Linked DNA regions of Beijerinckia sp. 28-YEA-48. The protein of the gene in region 2 interacts with the protein of the main gene of each other region in a pairwise test. Links are inferred from orthologs where the notes say so. Each region holds a gene or a part of one and is shown on either strand. Other genes may lie near its edges. The genes, in order: BLW50_RS22305 and def.

Region 1 (9,992 bases), 1.6 Mb from region 2 along the record:
GGGCAGGTCGAAGCCCTCGCGATGCCACTGATAGACCGTGCGGGGGCAGGGCGTCGGGCACAGCCGATCACCCTCGGGTGTCGGGTCGATCGGATAATAACCGATCTCGGCGCGGCCCTGCGGGTGCGGGCCGACCCGCTCGCCCAGATGCCGGGCGATCAGCTGGGCACCGAGGCAGATGCCGAGTAGAGGCTTTTCTTCCTTCAAGGCGATGCCGACGAAATCGGTTTCCTGGCGGATGTAGTCGTAATCGTCGTTGGCGCTCATCGGACCGCCGAAAATCACCGCGCCGGCATAGCCCGCCAGGGTGGTCGGCAGCGGATCGCCGCAGCTCGGACGGCGCTCGTCGAGGAGATAGCCCTGGCTCCGCAAGATCCGGCCGACGCGGGCAGCCGATGACGTTTCCTGATGCAGGATGACGAGAATCGTGCCGGAAGGGGAATCAGAGACGGGCAGATACATGGCCTTGCAGTTCTCGTGGCTGTTGAATCCAGAATCAAGCAAACACTGTGCCGCGGATCGAATAGACAGCCATCGTGGCGAGAACCCGGCAGCGAATCTATTTTCTACGGCCTGCTTGCAAATGTTGCAGAACAGACATGAACAGAAAGTGAGGAATGACACCTGACACGAAGGCCAGCAGGCGATTGTGCAGGCCTGGCACCACCACGCGGCGGCCGGCCATGAGGCCTCGATAGCCCGCTTGCGCCACCTGCATCGGCGACATCGGCCGCAGCGCCTGGATCAGTTTGGGGTTGACGCCGGCGCGGTCGAAGAAGGCTGTGGCGGTGGTGCCGGGGCAGAGCACGGTGACGCCGACCCCGTCCTGTTTCAGCTCCTGGTGTAGGGCTTCGCTGAGCGACAGCACATAGGCCTTGGTGGCGTAATAGACCGCCATGCCGGGCCCGGGAAAATAGGCGGCGGTCGAGGCGACATTGAGGATGCGGCCGCGCGCCGCGATCAGGTCGGGCAGCAGCAGATGGGTGAGCTCGGTCAGCACCCGCATGTTGAGATCGGCCATGTTGAGCTGGCTCGCGCCCTCGAGTTCGGCGAAGCGGCCGGCAAGGCCATAGCCGGCATTGTTGACCAGGATGGACGCGGTGGTGTCGTGCTGGCGCAGGGTGTCGACCACCTGTTGGGCCGCGCCTGCCGCCGTCAGGTCAATCGCCAGGACGATCGGCTTGGTCGCGCCTGGTACAGCCTCGATCTCGCTGGCCAGCGCCTCGAGCGCCGCCACATTGCGCCCGGTCAGCAGAAGGCGATGGCTGTTGCCGGCGAAAATGCGGGCAAGATCGGCGCCGATGCCGCTCGACGCTCCGGTGACGATGGTGACATGATTCATAGTTCATCCCGCTTTCGCGATGTTCAAATCGGGTTGCTTGCTGAAGGATTTGGTTGCTGAAGGAAATGTCGCGTCTGATGCCGAGCCGGGGCTATCGTATAGAGTGCTTATGATCGGCGCCATCGAGAAGCCGGAAAAGAGACGTCAAGAAACTGGAGCCTGGAGGAATCCCATGGGAGACTATGCGCTTGGACAGCCGGTGCCGCGTTTCGAGGATCCGCGTTTGATCCAGGGCGGTGGACGCTACACCGACGATGTGTCGATGGAAGGGCTCGTCCATGGCGTCGTGCTGCGCGCCCGCCATGCCCATGCGAAAATCTTGAAGATCGATACGAGCCGCGCTCTGGCCGCGCCGGGCGTGCTGGCCGTGCTCACCCATCAGGATTGGGCCGCATCGGGCTATGGCGACCTGCCGCGCCCGCAAGGCAAGACCAAGCGCGATGGCTCGCCGATGTATGCGCCGCCGCTGCCGGGCTTTCCCAAGGACTATGTGCGCTGGGTCGGCGATTTCGTTGCCTTCGTCGTCGCCGAGACGCGTTGGCAGGCGATGGATGCGCTTGAGCTGGTCGATGTCGATTATGAGGTGCTGCCGTCGGTGTTGACGGCCGAGGCGGCGATCAAGCCCGGTGCGCCGGCCGTGCATGCGGACAATCCCGGCAATGTCAGCTTCACCCATTTGGAAGGCGACAAGGCGGCGACCGATGCCGCCATCGCCAAGGCCGATCATGTGGTGAAGCACACGTTTTACATCAACCGCGTGATGGCCGCGACGATGGAGCCGCGCGCCTGCGTCGCCCATTACGATCCCGCCGCCGATCGCTACACGGTTTATACGACGTTGCAGCGGGCGCTCGATTATCGCGAGCGGCTATCGCAATCGTTGCGCGTTCCTGAAAGCAAGATCCGTGTCGTTGCCGGCGACATCGGCGGCAGCTTTGGCATGAAGTCTGGTGTCTTCAACGAAGTGGCGCTGGCGCTGCTGGCGTCGAAGAAATTGCATCGGCCGGTGAAATGGACCTCGACCCGCAACGAGGCTTTTCTGTCGGACGCGGCGGCGCGCGACAATCTGACGACGGCGGAACTGGCGCTGGACAAATCAGGCAAGTTTCTGGCTCTGCGCGTCAACACGTTGGTCAATCTTGGCGCCTATCTGCAGACGGGATCGGAAACGGCGCTGTTCAGCAACATCGGCACTCTGGCTGGCGTCTACACGACGCCGGCGATCCATGTCGATACGACCGGCGTGCTCACCCACACCCATTGGATGCGGCCTTATCGTGGCAATGGCCGGCCGGAAGCCGCCTATATCATCGAGCGCATCATCGACATCGCCGCCGATGAGTTGGGCTTCGACAAGGTGGAGTTGCGCCGCAAGAATTTGATTCCGGAAGATGCCTTTCCGTTCCAGACCGGCTTGTCATTCATCTACGACAGCGGCGCGTTCGAAAAGAACATGGATCTGTGCCTGAAAATGGCGGACTGGAAAGGCTTCGCGGCGCGCCGGGCCGAGGCGCGCAAGCGCGGCAAGCTGCGCGGCATCGGTCTGTCGAATTCAATTGAGAAGGCGGGCGCGCCGGGGATCGAAGGGGCGGAAATCCGCTTCGACCGTTCCGGCAGCATGACCATTTTGTCGGGTTCGGTGACCCAGGGGCAGGGCCATGAAACGGTGTTCAAACAGCTCGTCTGCGATAGGCTCGGCATCGATCCAGCCGAGGTGCATTACGAACAGGGCGACACCGATGTGATCTTCTATGGCGAGGGCACCGGCGGTTCGCGCACATCGGCGCTTGGCGGTGGCGCCATGGTGATGGCGAGCGAGAAGATCATCGCCAAGGCGGTGAAGATCGCCGCGCACGTGTTGAAGGTCGATGACATCGAGTTCAACGAGGGCGTGTTCTCAAGCCGCAAGACCAATCGCAGCATGACGATGAAGGAGGTGGTCCTGGCGGCCTCGAAACCCTCGAACCTGCCAGACGATATCGAGCCCGGCCTCAACGCCACGGCGGTCTACAACGCACGACAACCGAATTATCCGAATGGCTGTCACGTCGTCGAGTTGGAAATCGACGAGGAGACCGGCACGGTCGAACTGGTCAATTACAATGTGGTCGACGATGTCGGCGTGGTGATGAACCCGTTGCTGCTCAAGGGGCAGATCCATGGCGGCATCGCCATGGGCGTCGGCCAGATGCTGATGGAGGATATGGTCTACACCGAAAGCGGTGAGGTGCTGACCGCTTCCTTCATGGACTATGCCATGCCGCACGCGGACAATCTGTGCGCCTTCGAGGTGAAGAGCAATCCGGTGCCGACCAAGACCAATCCGCTGGGGGTGAAGGGCGCCGGGGAGGCAGGTTGTGTCGGCGCGCTGCCGGCGGTGGCCAATGCGCTTGTCGATGCGCTGCGCCATCTGGGCGTGCGCGACGTGCCCATGCCGGCGACGCCACCGCGGCTCTGGCGGCTCATTCACGGACTGCAGCCGGTCTAAAGCAAAAGCCGGCCGTTGCCGGCCGGCTTTTCGCGCAGAGGAGTTCTGCGATATCTTCTTGGTTCCCGGATCGCCTGCTGCGTCCGGATGCACACGACGTCCCTAAAATCAGCTCAGCGGCCCGGCAGGTCCCACAGGCGCGGCAAGGTCTCACCGCCGTAACGGCCGCGCTGGGCGTCGTAGGGCATTTTGTTGAAGGTGGTGCCGATGGCAACGTAATTGCTCAGGCTGCCGACGGGCACGACGCGGCCGCTGTCGAGGAAGCTGCGGGCCTTTTGGCCCTTGATGACGACTTCGCGCTTTTTGCGTGTTTGGGCATCGGCGGACGTGACGGTGAGGCCGGCCATTGCCAAGGCGCCGAGCGCCAGAGAAACCATAGCCACGATACGCATTGCATCCCCCGGTTGGTGTTGGTTCTTATAGGTAGTCATCGGCGCGCCGCCTGCCCAGGGCTTTTCGCGGTAATGTTTAAGATTTATCGGCGGCGCGGTTTTGCCGCCACGCCGCGCAGCGGAACGGCCATGGCGTTTTGGTCGATCCAGTTTGCAAGCACGTTGGGTTGGACGTTGGGTTGGACGTTGCTTTGGGCATCGGCCGGGGCATCCATCTGAGTGTGGTTGCGCCGCGGCGTGCAGTGCGGATCACGACGAGTTTCCGCGTTGGTGAAAAAGCGGGCGAGGTCGTGATCTTCCCCGGCGGAGATCAGCTGGATCCCGTCGAGCGTGCAGGCGAGCGTCTGGCGATCGACGGGTGTGTCCCCCGTGCCGCAGGCAAAGCCGGTCATGCGGACGAGGCGTTCAGCCGAACTGAAGCGGAACCCGAGGCAATTGGATTGAGCACTCCCGGATTCGAGCATGACATCGGCCGCCTCGAACAGGCCGAAGCGGGTCGTCATCGGGTCGGCGACATTGCCGCGGGTGATGGCGGCGCCAAAACTGGCGGCTTCGCGCACCATATGGATGAAGAAGGAGCTATCCGCGATCGCCTCGCGGCCAACCCGGTGGACGGCGAGGCGCAGATAGGGGTGGGCGTCGTCGTCGAGGCGGCCCCAGGTTAAAATATCGATGCGTCCGCGCCCCTCGCGGTGGCGCTTGGCCTCGAAAGAAGTGGGTTCGCGGCCAAATTCCGCGGCATTCAGCCCGTACATCTGAAATGGACGTTCGAGGACGGTCCAGGGGCTCTGGGGCAGCGGTTCGGGCGCGGGCGCTGGGGCCGGCGGGGCCGGAAACAGCGCTACAGCGATGAAAATGCTGGCGATCAGCCCAATTCCAAGACCAAGGTAAAGCCCGAAGGAACGGATGGTTCTGCGCCAAAACAGGCGGACGCGCACAGCGATTTCCGCAGTCTTTCCGGGGCCGTCTGGCGCGCCGAAGACGATGAAACTCATGGTCCGCTTACTCTCAATACTCGGCAGTTCGCCGATCGTCGGGCCCACCAAGCCCGGAATGTACGTATTTTGAGCAAAGCTCTTAACGACCGGGTTACCAGCCGGCGGCCAATTGGTCGGAGAGTGAACGTCTGGTTAAGCTCGGAGCCGGTTCGTGGGCCGGCTGGCGGTGCGCTGCAACCGGCGCCCGCAATTGGTGGCCGGCTCCCGCCTTTGGCGGTCTGCTCCCGCCTTTGGCGGTCGCGGGATCATTGACATTGTTCCAGATCGCGTGTTTTTGAGGGACACGGCATGTGTGCCGGGACACGTTCAGATCATGGTCATCGCTTCTTTCACGAAACCGACGACGAACCCGGCCGCTAAACGCGGCACGGTTGACTGACGCACGTCCTCGCTTCCGGGCCTCTCCCCTGGCGGGAGAAGAGGCGAAGCCCGCAAAAGCCGGGTCTTCATCCCCGGGGAGACAGATTTCCTACTCAGGGTCCACGCAGATGGGTTTCAAGGTCGCAATCGCAGGCGCAACCGGCAACGTAGGCCGGGAGATGCTCAACATTCTCGCCGAGCGCCATTTTCCCGCCGATGAGGTCATTCCTCTGGCCTCCAGCCGCTCGATCGGCACCGAGGTGTCCTATGGCGATCGCACGCTGAAGTGCCGCCATCTCGACACTTATGATTTCTCCGACACCGATATCTGCCTGATGTCGGCTGGCGGCACCGTGTCCAAGGAATGGTCGCCGAAGATCGGCGCCCTGGGCTGCGTCGTCATCGATAACTCCTCGGCCTGGCGTTACGATTCCGACGTGCCGCTGATCGTGCCGGAAGTGAACCTCCACGCGTTGTCGGGTTTCACCAAGCGCAACATCATCGCCAATCCGAACTGCTCGACCGCTCAGCTCGTCGTGGCGCTGAAGCCGCTGCATGACGTGGCGAAGATCACGCGCGTGGTGGTGTCGACCTATCAATCGGTGTCGGGCGCCGGCAAGGAAGGGATGGACGAACTGTTCGCCCAGACCCGCGCCGTCTTCGTCTCCGATCAGGTCGAGACCAAGAAGTTCCCCAAGCGCATCGCCTTCAATCTCATTCCGCAGATCGACGTCTTCATGGAGGACGGCTACACCAAGGAAGAGTGGAAGATGATGGCGGAGACCAAGAAGATCCTCGATCCGAAGATCAAGCTCGTCGCCACCTGCGTGCGCGTGCCGGTGTTTATCTCGCATTCGGAATCGGTGAATGTCGAATTCGAACGGCCGATCACCGCCGACGAAGCGCGCGACATCCTGCGTGATGCGCCGGGCTGTCTGGTCATCGATAAGCACGAGCCGGGTGGTTACATCACCCCGCACGAAGCGGCCGGCGAAGATGCCACCTACATTTCGCGCATCCGCGAGGACGCGACCGTGGAGAACGGCCTCGCCTTCTGGTGCGTCTCCGACAATCTGCGCAAGGGCGCGGCGCTCAATGCGGTGCAGATCGCCGAAGCGCTGATCGGGCAGAAGCTGATCCAGCCGCGTGCCAAGGCTGCCTGAGATATTGACCGCCTGACGTCTGCAGTTTGAACGATCGAGCCCCTGCCGTCCGCGGCGGGGGCTTTTTTGTCAGTTGCGCTGCGAAGCTAACGCATCTTGCGCGGCGGCGCATTTGGCGACATCGTGTGTGCGAATCTTCATCAAGAAGAACAGGAAACGCTCATGTCGATTGCTACAGAACGTAAACGCCGCATTCTCACGACCCATGTGGGCAGCCTCCCGCGCCCCGAAGCCCTCAGCGAATTCATGGCGGCGCAAATGGATGGGCGCACGGTTGATGCGGGAAAATATGCCGCCGCGGTCAGCCATGCGGTGGCCGATTGCGTCGCCTCTCAACTCGAGACCGGGATCGACATCATCAGCGACGGCGAGCAGTCGAAGCCGAGTTTCTACGCCTATGTGCATCAAAGACTTGGTGGCATCCAGCGCCGCACCGGCTCGCCGCAAGGGCGCAGCCATACGAAGGAAATCGACGCCTTTCCCGATTTCTACACCGCCGGCCATTCCGGCACGCAGCCGGCGGGTTTTGAGTGCGTCGGGCCGATGACCTATGCGGGCACCGATCTGTTGAAGATCGATCTCGACAATCTGCGGGCGGCGGTCGCCGGCCGTAATCCGGTCGATGTTTTCATTCCCGCCGCCTCGGTCGCAACCGTCGAAGGCGCGGTGGTCGATCGTCACTATAATAACGAAGAGGCCTATCTCGCAGCGATCATCGAAGCGATGCGCGTTGAATATGAGGCCATTGTCGCCGCCGGTTTCTCGGTGCAGCTCGACGATCCGCGCCTTGCCATGCATTACATGCTCAATCCTCAGATGACGGTTAAGGAGGCGCAGGCGTGGGCGCGTCGCCGGGTCGAGGCGATGAATGAATCGGTGCGCAATATTCCTTCCGACCGCATCCGCCATCACACCTGCTACGGCATCAATATCGGCCCGCGCACCCATGATCTCGAGATGAAGCATCTCACCGACATCATTCTGTCGATCAACGCCGATCATTATTCATTCGAATACGGCAATCCGCGCCATGAACATGAAGCGGGGATCTGGAAAGGCGTGAAGTTGCCGGAAGGCAAGGCGTTGCTGCCCGGCTTCGTCACCCATGCCAGCGTGCTGGTCGAACATCCCGAGCTGGTGGCGCAGCGTATCGTCCGGTTCGCCGATATCGTGGGCAAGGAGCATGTCATCGCTTCGACCGATTGCGGCTTCGCTTCGTCGCCGCGCGCTGTGCCGGAGGTGATCCCGAGCATCGTCACCGCGAAGCTGCAGAGCCTGGTTGAAGGCGCGAAGCTGGCGTCGAAGCATTTGTTTGGGTGAGCTCTATCCGCGACCTTGGTTTCATCCCGGACGCGCTGCAAGCGCGATCCGAAAACCAGGGGCGTGAGGTCGAGGCGAACGAAACGCACGCATCGGATCAAAGCCGCCGCCAATATTGAGGCGGTTGCCCCTGGATACCGGATCACGCTTCGCGTGTCCGGTATGACACCCAGGCTTCGGTGTGGTGATGGCCGTGTCGGTCTGACCCCAAACAACAATGCCCGGCGGAGCCGGGCATTGCGGTGGTCTTGATGGAGAAGCTTACGCCGACTTCTTCAGCTGCGCGACGATGGCGTCGCCCATTTCTGTGGTCGAGACATGGGACGGCGCATTGCCCTTGATGTCGGCGGTGCGCAGGCCGGCTTCGAGCACGTCGGCGATGGCCTTCTCGATCTTGTCGGCCGCGTCGCCGAGGCCGAAGGAATAGCGCAGGCACATGGCCAGCGACGCAATCATGGCGATCGGATTGGCGAGGCCCTTGCCGGCGATGTCGGGCGCCGAGCCGTGCACCGGCTCATAGAGCGCCTTGCGCTTCTTCGTTTTCGGATCGATGTCGCCCAGCGAAGCCGACGGCAGCATGCCGAGCGAGCCGGTCAGCATGGCGGCGATGTCGGACAGCATGTCGCCGAACAGATTGTCGGAGACGATGACGTCGAACTGCTTGGGCCAGCGCACCAGCTGCATGCCGAGGGAATCAGCGAGCTGGTGTTCGAGGGTGACGTCGGCGTAATCGCGCTTGTGCAGGGCGGTGACGACTTCGTTCCACAACACGCCGGACTTCATCACATTGCGCTTCTCGGTCGAGGTCACCTTGTTGCGGCGCTTGCGCGCCAGTTCGAAGGCGACGCGGGAGATGCGCTCGATTTCGTAGGTGTCATAGACCTGTGTGTCGATGCCGCGCTTCTGGCCGTTGCCGAGGTCGATGATCTGCTTGGGTTCGCCGAAATAGACGCCGCCGGTCAATTCGCGCACGATCATGATGTCGAGGTCCTCGACGATCTCGCGCTTCAGTGAGGAGGCATCGGCGAGCGCCGGATAGCAGACCGCCGGGCGCAGGTTGGCATAAAGGCCGAGGTCCTTGCGCAGGCGGAGGAGGCCCGCTTCCGGACGCACGTCATAGGGCACCGCGTCCCACTTCGGGCCGCCGACCGCGCCGAAGATCACGGCGTCGGCCGCATGGGCCATGGCCATATGCTCTTCGCTGATCGACTGGCCGTGGGCGTCATAGGCCGAGCCGCCGACCAGGCCGCGTTCCATATTGAAGCTGGCGACGCCGCTTTCGTCGAGGAAGCGGGCCACTTTCTCCACTTCCGCCATCACTTCCGGGCCGATGCCGTCGCCGGGCAGGAGAAACAGATTGTAGGTGGCCATGAGGGGTCCTCGGTCTGAACGGTTGAATTGCGCGGCTTTGCTACCGGCCTGCCGCTGGAATGGCAAGCGACCCGCTTCACGGGCGGGGCTGATATGCAAAAAGCCGCCACTTAAAGCTTTTTTGAGCGAAGTGGAGGCCGGTTCGCGTGAAGAAAATGCGTCGAAATAGAAAAGGGCTCGGTTCTTAGAACCGAGCCCCTGGGCGGCTTTTCAAGGGCCTGCCTTGGCCTATGCCTGAGATCAGGCGGCCAGCTGGCGGATCACGTACTGCATGATGCCGCCGTGGCGGAAGTATTCGAGCTCGTCGAGGGTGAGGATGCGGCAGTCGACCGGGATCTTCTTTTCCGAACCGTCGGCGAACTTGATCGAGGCTTCCATCTGCTGGCGCGGCTTCAGCTTTTCGCCGAGACCATGCACGGTCACCAGTTCGTCGCCCTTCAGGCCCAGCGTCTGCCAGGAGGTGCCGGCTTCGAAGGTGAGCGGCAGGACGCCCATGCCGACCAGGTTGGAGCGATGGATGCGCTCGTAGCTCTGGGCGATGACCGCGCGCACGCCGAG
Region 2 (9,850 bases):
CTCCGCCTATATCGCGCCCGGCGTCGTGCTGATGCCGTCCTTCGTCAATCTCGGCGCCTATGTCGACAGCGGCACCATGGTCGACACCTGGGCGACGGTGGGCTCCTGCGCCCAGATAGGCAAGAACGTGCATCTGTCGGGCGGCGTCGGCATCGGTGGCGTGCTTGAGCCGCTGCAGGCCGGCCCGACCATCATTGAAGACAATTGCTTCATCGGCGCCCGCTCGGAAGTGGTCGAAGGCGTGGTGATCGGTGAAGGCTCGGTTCTGTCGATGGGCGTCTTCATCAGCGCCTCGACCAAGATCGTCGACCGCGACACCGGCAAGATTCACATCGGCCATGTGCCGCCTTATTCGGTTGTCGTGCCGGGCTCGCTGCCGGGCAAGGCGCTGCCGGATGGCTCGGCTGGTCCGTCGCTGTACTGCGCGGTTATCGTCAAGACCGTCGATGCGCAGACGCGTTCGAAGACCGGTATCAACGAACTGTTGAGGGATTGATGGCTTCCGTTCTGTCGGCGCACGGATTCAGATTCCTGTTCCGCACCGATGAGGGGCGGATCGGCCGGCAGGTCTGGTGGCTCGGCACGATCCTGCTCGTCAGCATCGTCATCGTATTTGCGTTGGGTTGGCTGGCGTTGTCGCCCTATGCGCATCGCACACTCGATGTGCGCAAGTTTTACGATCCGATGACCTTCGTCAGTTATGCCTATCTGATCATCTATGCCTTCGCGGTGCTGTTGATCGCCGTCTGCTACGTCAACCTGTCGGCCAAGCGCCTGCGCGATGGTGGCATCGAGCCGGGCCTGGCGGGCGCGGCTCCCTTGGCGATCTTCCTCGCCTTGGCGGCGCATTGGCTGCAACCGCGCGTCGCCGAAGTGTTTCCCACCCTGCTGTTGATCGCCATCGACCTGGTGGCGCTCGGCGTGGTGCTCTGGCAGGTCTATCTGCTCGGTGTTCGAGCGAGCGAGGCGCCGTGAATTGGAAAGCGATCTTCTTCAATCTTGAAGGTCGCATTCCACGGCTGCCGTTCTGGCTTGGCATGCTGGCGCTGCTGGCGATCATGTTTTTGATCCTGGTGCCAGCTGGTCTTTTTAGCTGGGATCCAGCCACCAATCCGGCGCCGTTGTCCTATCGTCTGCTTGAATGCTTCGTGACGCTGGGGCTGGCCTATCCCACCTATGCGATCATGCTGAAGCGGCTTTACGATCGCGATCATCCGGGCACGGCGGCTTTTGTCTTCGTCGTGCTGGATATCCTCGTCGAAGTCGTCAACGTTCTATCGCCGATCGAAACCGAAGACGGAATGACGCCGCTTGGTTGGATCCTTATGATTCCCTATCTTATCCTGCTTGTTGCGCTGTTGATCGAACTCGGTCTGCGGCGCGGCACGCCGGGGCCGAACCGCTTCGGGCCCGATCCCCTGGTGACCCACTCATGACATCAGCCGTAACCCTGCTGCGCGATCTGATCCGCTGTCCGTCCGTCACGCCGCAGGATGCCGGCGCGCTCGGGCTGATTGAAAACGTGCTGAAGGGTGCTGGTTTCGAGACCCATCGCATCGTCTTCAGCGAGCCGGGCTATCCAGATACCGACAATCTCTATGCGCGTATCGGCAGCGGCGCGCCGTCGCTGGTCTTTGCTGGCCATACCGATGTGGTGCCGACGGGCGATGCGGCCAAGTGGCGGTTCGATCCGTTTTCGGCCGAGGTCGCCGACGGTATGATCTGGGGCAGGGGCGCGGTCGATATGAAGGGCGGCATCGCCGCTTCGATCGCCGCGACGCTTAATCATTTGGCCGCTCACGGTACGCCCAAGGGCTCCATCGCGTTTCTGATCACCGGCGATGAAGAAGGCCCCGCCGTCAACGGCACGGTCAAACTGCTGCAATGGGCGCATGAACGCGGCGAGCGCTTCGATCATTGTATTCTGGGCGAACCGACCAATCCCGATGCGCTCGGCGACATGATCAAGATCGGCCGGCGCGGTTCGCTGTCGGGCACGCTGGTGGTGCATGGTCGCCAGGGCCATGTCGGCTATCCGCATCTGGCCGACAATCCGGTGCATCACATCCTGCGCATTGGGGCTGCGCTGCGGGCCGAGCCGCTCGATCAAGGCACGCCGCATTTCGATGCCTCCAATCTCGAAATCACCGCGATCGATACCGGCAATCCGGCCGTCAATGTGATTCCCGATGAGGCGCGCGCCGCTTTCAACATTCGCTTCAATGATCTCTGGCAACCCGACACCTTGGCCGCCGAAGTGCGCCGGCGTGTGGAAGCCGCCGCGCAAGGCGCGCGCTATACGCTCGACTTCAAGCCGACCAATGCCCTGGCCTTCGTGATGCAGCCGGGGCCGTTCGTGGAAGCCATGTCACAGGCCATCGCGGCCGAGACGGGGCGGCGGCCGGTGCTGTCGACAACCGGTGGCACGTCCGACGCGCGTTTCATCTGCAATTATGCACAGGTGGTTGAGTTCGGCCTCGTCGGCCAAACCATGCATGCGATCGACGAGCGCACGGCCGTGGCCGATGTCGAGAAGCTGGAAGCGATCTACACTCGCGTGCTGGCGAATTATTTCGCCTAACACTTCGCCGAAGCCTTTGTGTCATCCAAAGGCTGCCGCGCATTCTCAATAATCGACGCGCAACATATAGAGCCCGCTCGCTGGCGCGACCACGCCGCAGCGGGCGCGGTCTTTGGCGTCCAGCGCGTCCTTCAGATCCTGCTTGCTCCATTTGCCCGAGCCGACATGTTCAAGGGAGCCGGTGATCGAGCGCACCTGATGATGCAGGAACGAGCGCGCCGAGGCGAAGATCTCGATCGTCTCGCCGGTGCGCACCACATCGAGGCGATCGAGCGTGCGCAGCGGTGAATTGGCCTGGCACTCCGCGGCGCGGAAGGTGCTGAAGTCGTGCTTGCCGATCAACACCTGCGCCGCGTCATGCATCGCTTGCGCATCGAGCCGCCGCTTCACGTGCCAGATGCCATCGCGCATCACCGTTGGCGGCGCGCGGCGATTGAGAATGCGATAGACGTAGTGGCGGGCTTTCGCCGAGAAGCGCGCCTCGAAGGTGTCGTCCACCGCTTCCGCCAGCAGCACCGCGACAGGCTGCGGTTTCAGATGGGCGTTCATCGCGTCGCGGACCTTGTCGGTGCGCCATTCGCGCGACAGATCGATATGGGCTACCTGTGCAAGGGCATGGACGCCGGCATCTGTGCGCCCAGCGCCATGCACGACAACGGTTTCGCCGCTCATGGCATGGACCGCTTCTTCCAGCGCTTGCTGCACTGAGGGCGCATTGGCCTGCCGCTGCCAGCCGGCGAACGGTGTGCCGTCATATTCAATGGTGAGCTTGTAACGCGGCATCAGGTGAGCCGGGTGCCGGGCGGCAGGGCCGCGCCGCGCAGGAATTCCTCGGCGCTCATCGGCGATTTTCCGGCGCGCTGCACGTCGAGCAGGCGCACCGCGCCCTGGCCGCACGCGATTGTAAGATCGCTGCCGATGGGCGAACCCGCTTCGCCCTGGCCTTTTGCGAGCGCACTGCGCAACACTTTCACCCGCTCCGGGCCCTTGCCAAAATCAGCCTCGAAGAAGGCGCCCGGAAACGGCGAGAGGCCGCGAATATGATTGTGCACGTCGGTCGCCGGCTTCGCCCAATCGATGCGGCATTCGGCCTTGTCGATCTTGCTGGCATAGACAGCGCCGTTCTCGGCTTGCGCATGAAACTGCAATGAGCCGCGCGACAGAGCGGCGAGCGCACGCACCATCAGATCGGCGCCGACGCCCATCAGCGCGTCGTGCAATTCGCCCGCGGTCATATTGTCGCCGATGGCGATACGCTCGGCCATGGCCACGGGCCCGGTGTCGAGGCCCTCGTCCATGCGCATCACCATGACGCCGGTTTCGTTGTCGCCGGCCATGATGGCGCGCTGGATCGGCGCGGCGCCGCGCCAGCGCGGCAGCAGCGAGGCATGCAGATTAAGGCAGCCTTCAGCGGGCGCTTCGAGGATCGGCTGCGGTAGGATGAGGCCATAGGCGACGACAACGGCGACATCGGCGTCGAAAGCGGCAAAGGCTTGCGCCTCGGCCTCGTTGCGCAGGGTTTTCGGCGTCAGCACCGGAATGCCGAAACGATCGGCCGTGACGTGAACCGGGGAACGGGTCAGTTCGAGGCCGCGCCGCCCGGCGGGCTTGGGCGCGCGCGTATAGCAGGCGACGACCTCATGGCCCTGGCCAATAATTTCGGTGAGGACCGGCACCGAGAAGTCGGGCGTTCCCATGAAGACGATACGCATGCGATCAACCTGAAATGCCGGCGAGCCGGACGGAAATCTGGCCGGGTTCTACAGCATTTTTACGCGAAGGGCAGGTCGGCCTAGTTTGTCTCGGCCTAGTTCGCCTCGGCCTCGTCAGGGCGGCGCTTGGCGTCCTTGGTGAACTTCTTCACCACCCGCTCGCGCTTCAGCCGGGAAATATGGTCGATGAACAGCACGCCATTGAGATGATCGATCTCGTGCTGCAGGCAGGTGGCGAGGAGCCCGTCGGCATCCAGCTCCTGCTGGACGCCCATCCGGTCGAGATAGCGCACCCGCACCCGCGCCGGCCGTTCGACCTCGGCGTAATATTCGGGAATGGACAGGCAGCCTTCCTCGTAGACGGAGGTTTCCTCGGAGGCGAGCACGACTTCCGGATTGATCAGGAAAATCGGGTCCTTCTTCTCCGGCGTCTCGTCGTCTTCCTCGCGCTTGGCCACGTCGACCACGATGACGCGTTTGGGCACGGCGATCTGGATCGCAGCCAGGCCGATGCCCGGCGCGTCGTACATCGTCTCCAACATGTCGTCGAGCAAGGTGCGTATCCCGTCATCCACGAGGGTTACGGGCGTGGAAACCGCGCGCAACCGCGTGTCGGGCAGGATAATGATGGGCTTCAGCGACATGGAAACAGGTACCGTCCAATATGAAAACGCCCGCCTGAGATATGCATCCCGGCGGGCGAGGTCAATTTTAAGGCGTCAATCAGCGTGAAATTTTCAGGCCGGCTGACGGGTCAGGTCGAATGTACGGACGCGCGGCGTCAGCTGGATGCGCGGGCGGGTGCGCTCGACAACCACAGCGCCGGTCGGGCGGCTGCGTGGCTCAAGCTTGATCGCCGGGCGAGCGGTGCCGGTCGGGATGATGGTGCGGGGACGGGCCCGTTCCACAACCACGGCGCGCTCGGCGCCATTGCGCGAGGCGACGACGCGGGTTTCGCGCGAAGCGGCTTCCGCAGCGGCTTTGGCCACAAGCGGACGGACTTCGTCGACGGAAACGTCCATGAAGCCGGCGGCGATATAGGCCTGATGATCGAGATCGTCGGTCAAACCCTGGGCAGCCAAAATGGCTTCCTCAATGGTCGGCGGGCACTTCTTAATCCGGATCGGCGGCAGCGTCTTCGGGTCGACAGTCTTTTTCGCGGGGGCGCGCTTCATGGCAGCCTCATCTTGGTTCATATCTATACGACTCAGTATACAGCAACAGTGCAATGCAGCAAGATGTTTTTGTGCAACGCACACTGTTCCAATTAAAAATGGCGGAATGCCGGGTTTTCCTCGTCAATCGCCCTGTTGTTCTTATTCTGTTCGGAACCCGGGACGAATCGCGGTATGCATATAGGATGACGCACCCGCTATTTCTATTGTCCGGATACCCGATCGGCCTGCTCGAAATTGCCGCAGGCGGCGTCGCTTTTTGCGCGCTTGTCCTCTTCATTATGGCCATTGGCCTGCTCCGGGCCGGGGGCTCCCGCCGGCTGGAAGCCGAGCTCGCGGCCGAGCGGCAGCGCGAGATCGACGACAAGATGGCTGGGCTTAGCCAGATCAACGCTGAACTGGCCGGTCGGTTGCGCGGCATGGGCGATGCGCTCACCAGCCGCCAGGGCGAACTGGCGCGATTGTTGACCGAGCGTCTCGATGCCGTCGGGCATCGGGTCGGCCAAGGGCTCGAATCGAATGGCCGTTTCGCGGCCGACCAATTGACCAAGCTCTCCGAGCGCCTCGCTGTCATCGACAAGGCGCAGGAAAAGTTGACGGGCATGACCCAGGAAGTGGTCAGCCTGAAGGATATTCTGGCCAACAAACAGTCGCGCGGCGCTTTCGGCCAGGGGCGGATGGAGGCGATCGTTCGCGATGGCCTGCACCCTGCGGCCTACGAATTTCAGGCGACTCTCTCGAATGGCAGCCGGCCCGATTGCTTGATCCGCCTGCCGGGCGATGAGCGCGCCATGGCGGTTGATGCCAAGTTTCCGCTGGAAGCGTTCACGGCCCTGAAGGATGCGGCCAACGATGCCGAGCGCGAGCAAGCCGGCCGCCGCGTGCGCGCCGATCTGAGCAAACACATCAAGGATATCGCCGACAAATATCTGCTCTCCGGCGAGACCCAGGATCTAGCTTTGCTGTTCGTTCCTTCTGAATCGATCTACGCCGATCTCAGCAGCCATTTCGACGATGTGATCCAGCGTGCCAATCGGGCCCGCGTCCTCATCGTCTCGCCGTCGCTCTTGATGATGGCCATTCAGGTGATGCAGAGCTTGGTGCGCGATCGGCGCATGCAGGAACAGACTCATCTGATCCAGCGCGAGGTGCGTAGTCTGCTCGATGATCTGCGCCGCCTCGGCGACCGTGTTGCCAAGCTCGACGTGCATTTCCGTCAGGCGCAGGAGGACGTGGCGCAGATCACCACCTCCACCGAGAAACTGGTGCGTCGCGGTTCCCGCATTGACCAGCTCGAGCTTGATCCGCAGACCGCCCCAACTGCTGGCACGGCACCGCTGCGCAATGCGGCCGAGTAAGCCGCGCTACGCCGTTTCAGACTTCGACGATGACGTAGTCGTCCTCGATCCGCACCGGAAAGACCTCGGCTGCTTTTGGCGGCGCGTCGAGATCGATCTCAGCGCCTTGCACGACGGCAGTCTGATAGTGGCGCACGCGCACCCGGCTTGGATCGCATTGGGCGCGGCCGGTGCGCAGATCGAACTCCCAGCCGTGCCACGGGCATTTCACAAACTCGTCCTTGCGCGAATAGCAATATTCGCCGGGCATTTTCGATTCCACCAGACCGACAAGCTTGCCGTCGATCAGATGGCCGCCCTCATGCGGGCAGCGATTGCCAAGCGCATGGAATTCGCCGTTGACGTTGAACACGGCGATCTGGCGGTTGTTGACCTCGACCAGTTTGCGGCTGCCCGGCGGCAGATCCTTCACCGCGGCGACGATATGTTTGCCCATGGTCAGAGTCCCAGCCGCGGATAAGTGGCGAGTGGATTGTCGACGAGGATGCGCCTGTGCAGGCCAGCGGGAATGCCAGGTGGCATGATCTCGTCGCCATTGAATTGCCAGTGCGGATAGTCCGAAGAATAGAGCAGCATGTCGTCGGACTGAAAATGTTCGATGGCGCGCGCCACGATGTCGGGATTGTCGGGCGTATCGAGCGGCTGGATCGTCAAGCGGAAGTGATCGCGCACGATCTCGTTGGGCGAACGGTCGATCCACGGAATCTCGGCGCGCACGCCACGCCAGAATTTCGACAGGCGCCAGACGAAGCCCGGCAGCCAGGTGACGCCGGATTCGATCAACACCGCTTTCAGCTTCGGGAATTTGACGAACACGCCCTCACAGACAAGGCTGGCGAGCTGCGACTGAAAGCCTAGCGACTGCGCCGCATAATCCTCGACATAATAGGTCGGCCAGCCCAGCGACGTCACCGGATAGCGATAGGCGCTGCCGGCGTGGATCCCGAGCGGCAGGTTGTGGCGTTCCGCCGCCGCATAGATCGGCCAGAATTGCCGGCGCCCCAGCGGCGTCTCGCCCATGCAGAGGACCAGGATCTGCACGAACCGCTTGTCGACAGCGCAGCGCTCGATCTCATCGACCGCGTGTTCGACATTCTGCAACGGCACGACGATGGAGGCGCGCAGGCGCGGGTCGCGATCAAGCCATTCTTTGACAACCCAATCGTTCATCGCGCGGGCGAAGGCGTGCGCCATGTCCTCGTTGAAGACGAGTTGCACGCCATAGAGGCAATTCAGAATGGCGATATCAGCCTGCCAGTCGCCGAAAACCTTTGTCCCGACCTCGTGGGCACTGAGCCCCGCGCGTCCGCCTTCGCTACGAAAATCCGCGCGCGCGGTGATCGGCGCCAGCGGCGGATAACTGATGGTATCGAGCGTGGTGATTTCGCGCTCGATCACCGACTCACGCCAATGGTCGTCGAGATAAGGCAGCAGCGTCTGCATGCTCGGCACGGTGGGATGCACGTCGCAATCGATCGCGCGGATATTGGACAGATTCACCTTGGGGGCTCCAGCAGCAAAGGGGCTAGCAGGTTGTCGAAAAGTCTTTTGTTAGCAGGCGGGCGAACCCTCACCGTCATTGCGAGGAGCATCGCGACGAAGCAATCCAGGGGCGCGTGGTAGAGTGTCAAGAAGTGCCTCTGGTGCAGGCGTATTCACTATGATTATACACCTCGAATCCTGGATTGCTTCGCTTCGCTCGCAATGACGGGAAGGTATTCGCGTGTGCTGCTAGAGGCGGAACACGCCCATGGCGTTTTCAAAGCGCAGCTTGCGGCGGCGCTCCTCACTCCAGTTCGTCGGCACGGCGAAGACCGGATCGTCGAAGTCCCAATGGGCGTAATCGCTGGCGAACATCACCCGGTCCCAGCCGATCCAGTCGATCAGATCGACGAGATATTCCGGTTTCTCCGGCTCCTCGATCGGTTGCGTCGTGACGTAGACGTTCTGCTTCAGATATTCCGACGGTGGCCGTTTCAGATGCGGCACCTCGTCCTTCATCTTTTGCCAATGCTTGTCGAGCCGCCAGCCCAGCGAAGGCACCCAGCCGAAGCCAGCTTCGATCATGACCACTTTCAACGTGGGAAAGCGCTCGAACAGTCCTTCCATGATCATCGAGGAGATAAGGGCTGAACAGGCGGTGCCGTGTTCGGCCATTTCCTCGATATAGAAGGACGGCCAGCCCGAATTGGAAATCGGAATGCCGGAATAGCCAAACACATGAATGCCGATTGGCAGGTTGTGTTCCACCGCCGCTTCATAGATCGGCCAATACTTGCGCCGGCCCAGAGCCTCGTTGGTCCGGCTTAGGAGAAACACCTGGCAGAACGCCTTGTTAGCGGCGCGCTTGTGAATTTCCGCCACCGACGCTTCGATGTTCTCGTAAGGCACGACGATGGAGGGACGCAGGCGCGGCTCCTTGGCGTGCCAGAAATCGAGCTGCCAGTCGTTATGGGCGGAAGCCAGCGCGGCGGAGAGATCGAGGTTCTGGTCGCCCGATCCCGGCCAAAGCGGATTCATGATGCCGACGTCGACGCCGTGATAATCGAGGTGCTGCTCCTGCATCAGTTGCAGGGAGCTGCCGGGCGGATCGCCATTGGTGGGCCAGGCATCGCGCCGCGCGCCATCGCCTGGCTGTGATTTGGGATAGGGATGGCCTTTGACGAAGCCGTGCCGCTTGCGCAGGCCATAGGTCTGCCACGTGTCCCACCAGCGCGACGACAGGTAAGGCTTCAGGTCTTCTGGCGCGCGCAGGCGCGGATGGATATCGCAATCGACTAGCGCGAGCTTGCTGTTGGGCCTGAACTGCGCTTTCGGCGCATTAACATTCATGGCGAATTCCTCCGGGCGCGATAGGGCGCTTGTGTTTCAGCGTTTGTAGCGCGTCCGACGATACCAGGCAAAATCGCGTTTCTGTCGAAACGCGATTTGCTCTAGCGTCGTGGCCAGGGCCGGGCGCGCAGGGCCTCTTCGTTCACCTCAGTGCCCCAGCCGGGGCCGGTGGGCAGAACGAATTCGCCGTTA

What was found.
Region 1: the proteins of def (region 2) and BLW50_RS22305 interact in binary tests that used the Escherichia coli proteins (3 or more experiments, as listed by UniProt). The link is inferred for Beijerinckia sp. 28-YEA-48 from one-to-one orthologs.

Annotation. Positions count from the first base shown.
Region 1 is NZ_FNSI01000001.1:4,767,863-4,777,854, forward strand. Bases 4,757-7,725 are described here. They hold BLW50_RS22305 (aspartate-semialdehyde dehydrogenase), read left to right. Parts: upstream 4,757-5,708; coding sequence 5,709-6,743; downstream 6,744-7,725. Other genes in these bases: BLW50_RS22300 (hypothetical protein), read right to left, coding at 4,757-5,160; BLW50_RS22310 (cobalamin-independent methionine synthase II family protein), read left to right, coding at 6,906-7,725. In the rest of the region: BLW50_RS22280 (glutamine amidotransferase-related protein), read right to left, coding at 1-462; BLW50_RS22285 (SDR family NAD(P)-dependent oxidoreductase), read right to left, coding at 560-1,342; BLW50_RS22290 (xanthine dehydrogenase family protein molybdopterin-binding subunit), read left to right, coding at 1,515-3,830; BLW50_RS22295 (hypothetical protein), read right to left, coding at 3,944-4,222; more of BLW50_RS22300, read right to left, coding at 4,306-4,756; more of BLW50_RS22310, read left to right, coding at 7,726-8,063; leuB (3-isopropylmalate dehydrogenase), read right to left, coding at 8,325-9,434; aconitate hydratase AcnA, read right to left, coding at 9,675-9,992.
Region 2 is NZ_FNSI01000001.1:3,180,350-3,190,199, reverse strand. Bases 3,164-5,990 are described here. They hold def (peptide deformylase), read right to left. Parts: upstream 4,938-5,990; coding sequence 4,389-4,937; downstream 3,164-4,388. Other genes in these bases: rmuC (DNA recombination protein RmuC), read left to right, coding at 5,933-5,990; BLW50_RS31080 (hypothetical protein), read right to left, coding at 5,672-5,962; BLW50_RS31085 (hypothetical protein), read right to left, coding at 5,031-5,468; fmt (methionyl-tRNA formyltransferase), read right to left, coding at 3,364-4,293; truA (tRNA pseudouridine(38-40) synthase TruA), read right to left, coding at 3,164-3,364. In the rest of the region: dapD (2,3,4,5-tetrahydropyridine-2,6-dicarboxylate N-succinyltransferase), read left to right, coding at 1-496; BLW50_RS15150 (hypothetical protein), read left to right, coding at 496-975; BLW50_RS15145 (DUF805 domain-containing protein), read left to right, coding at 972-1,436; dapE (succinyl-diaminopimelate desuccinylase), read left to right, coding at 1,433-2,581; more of truA, read right to left, coding at 2,627-3,163; more of rmuC, read left to right, coding at 5,991-6,826; BLW50_RS15110 (Rieske (2Fe-2S) protein), read right to left, coding at 6,843-7,262; BLW50_RS15105 (amidohydrolase family protein), read right to left, coding at 7,265-8,320; BLW50_RS15100 (amidohydrolase family protein), read right to left, coding at 8,558-9,658; BLW50_RS15095 (mandelate racemase/muconate lactonizing enzyme family protein), read right to left, coding at 9,760-9,850. UniProt on the Escherichia coli protein: Removes the formyl group from the N-terminal Met of newly synthesized proteins. Requires at least a dipeptide for an efficient rate of reaction. N-terminal L-methionine is a prerequisite for activity but the enzyme has broad specificity at other positions.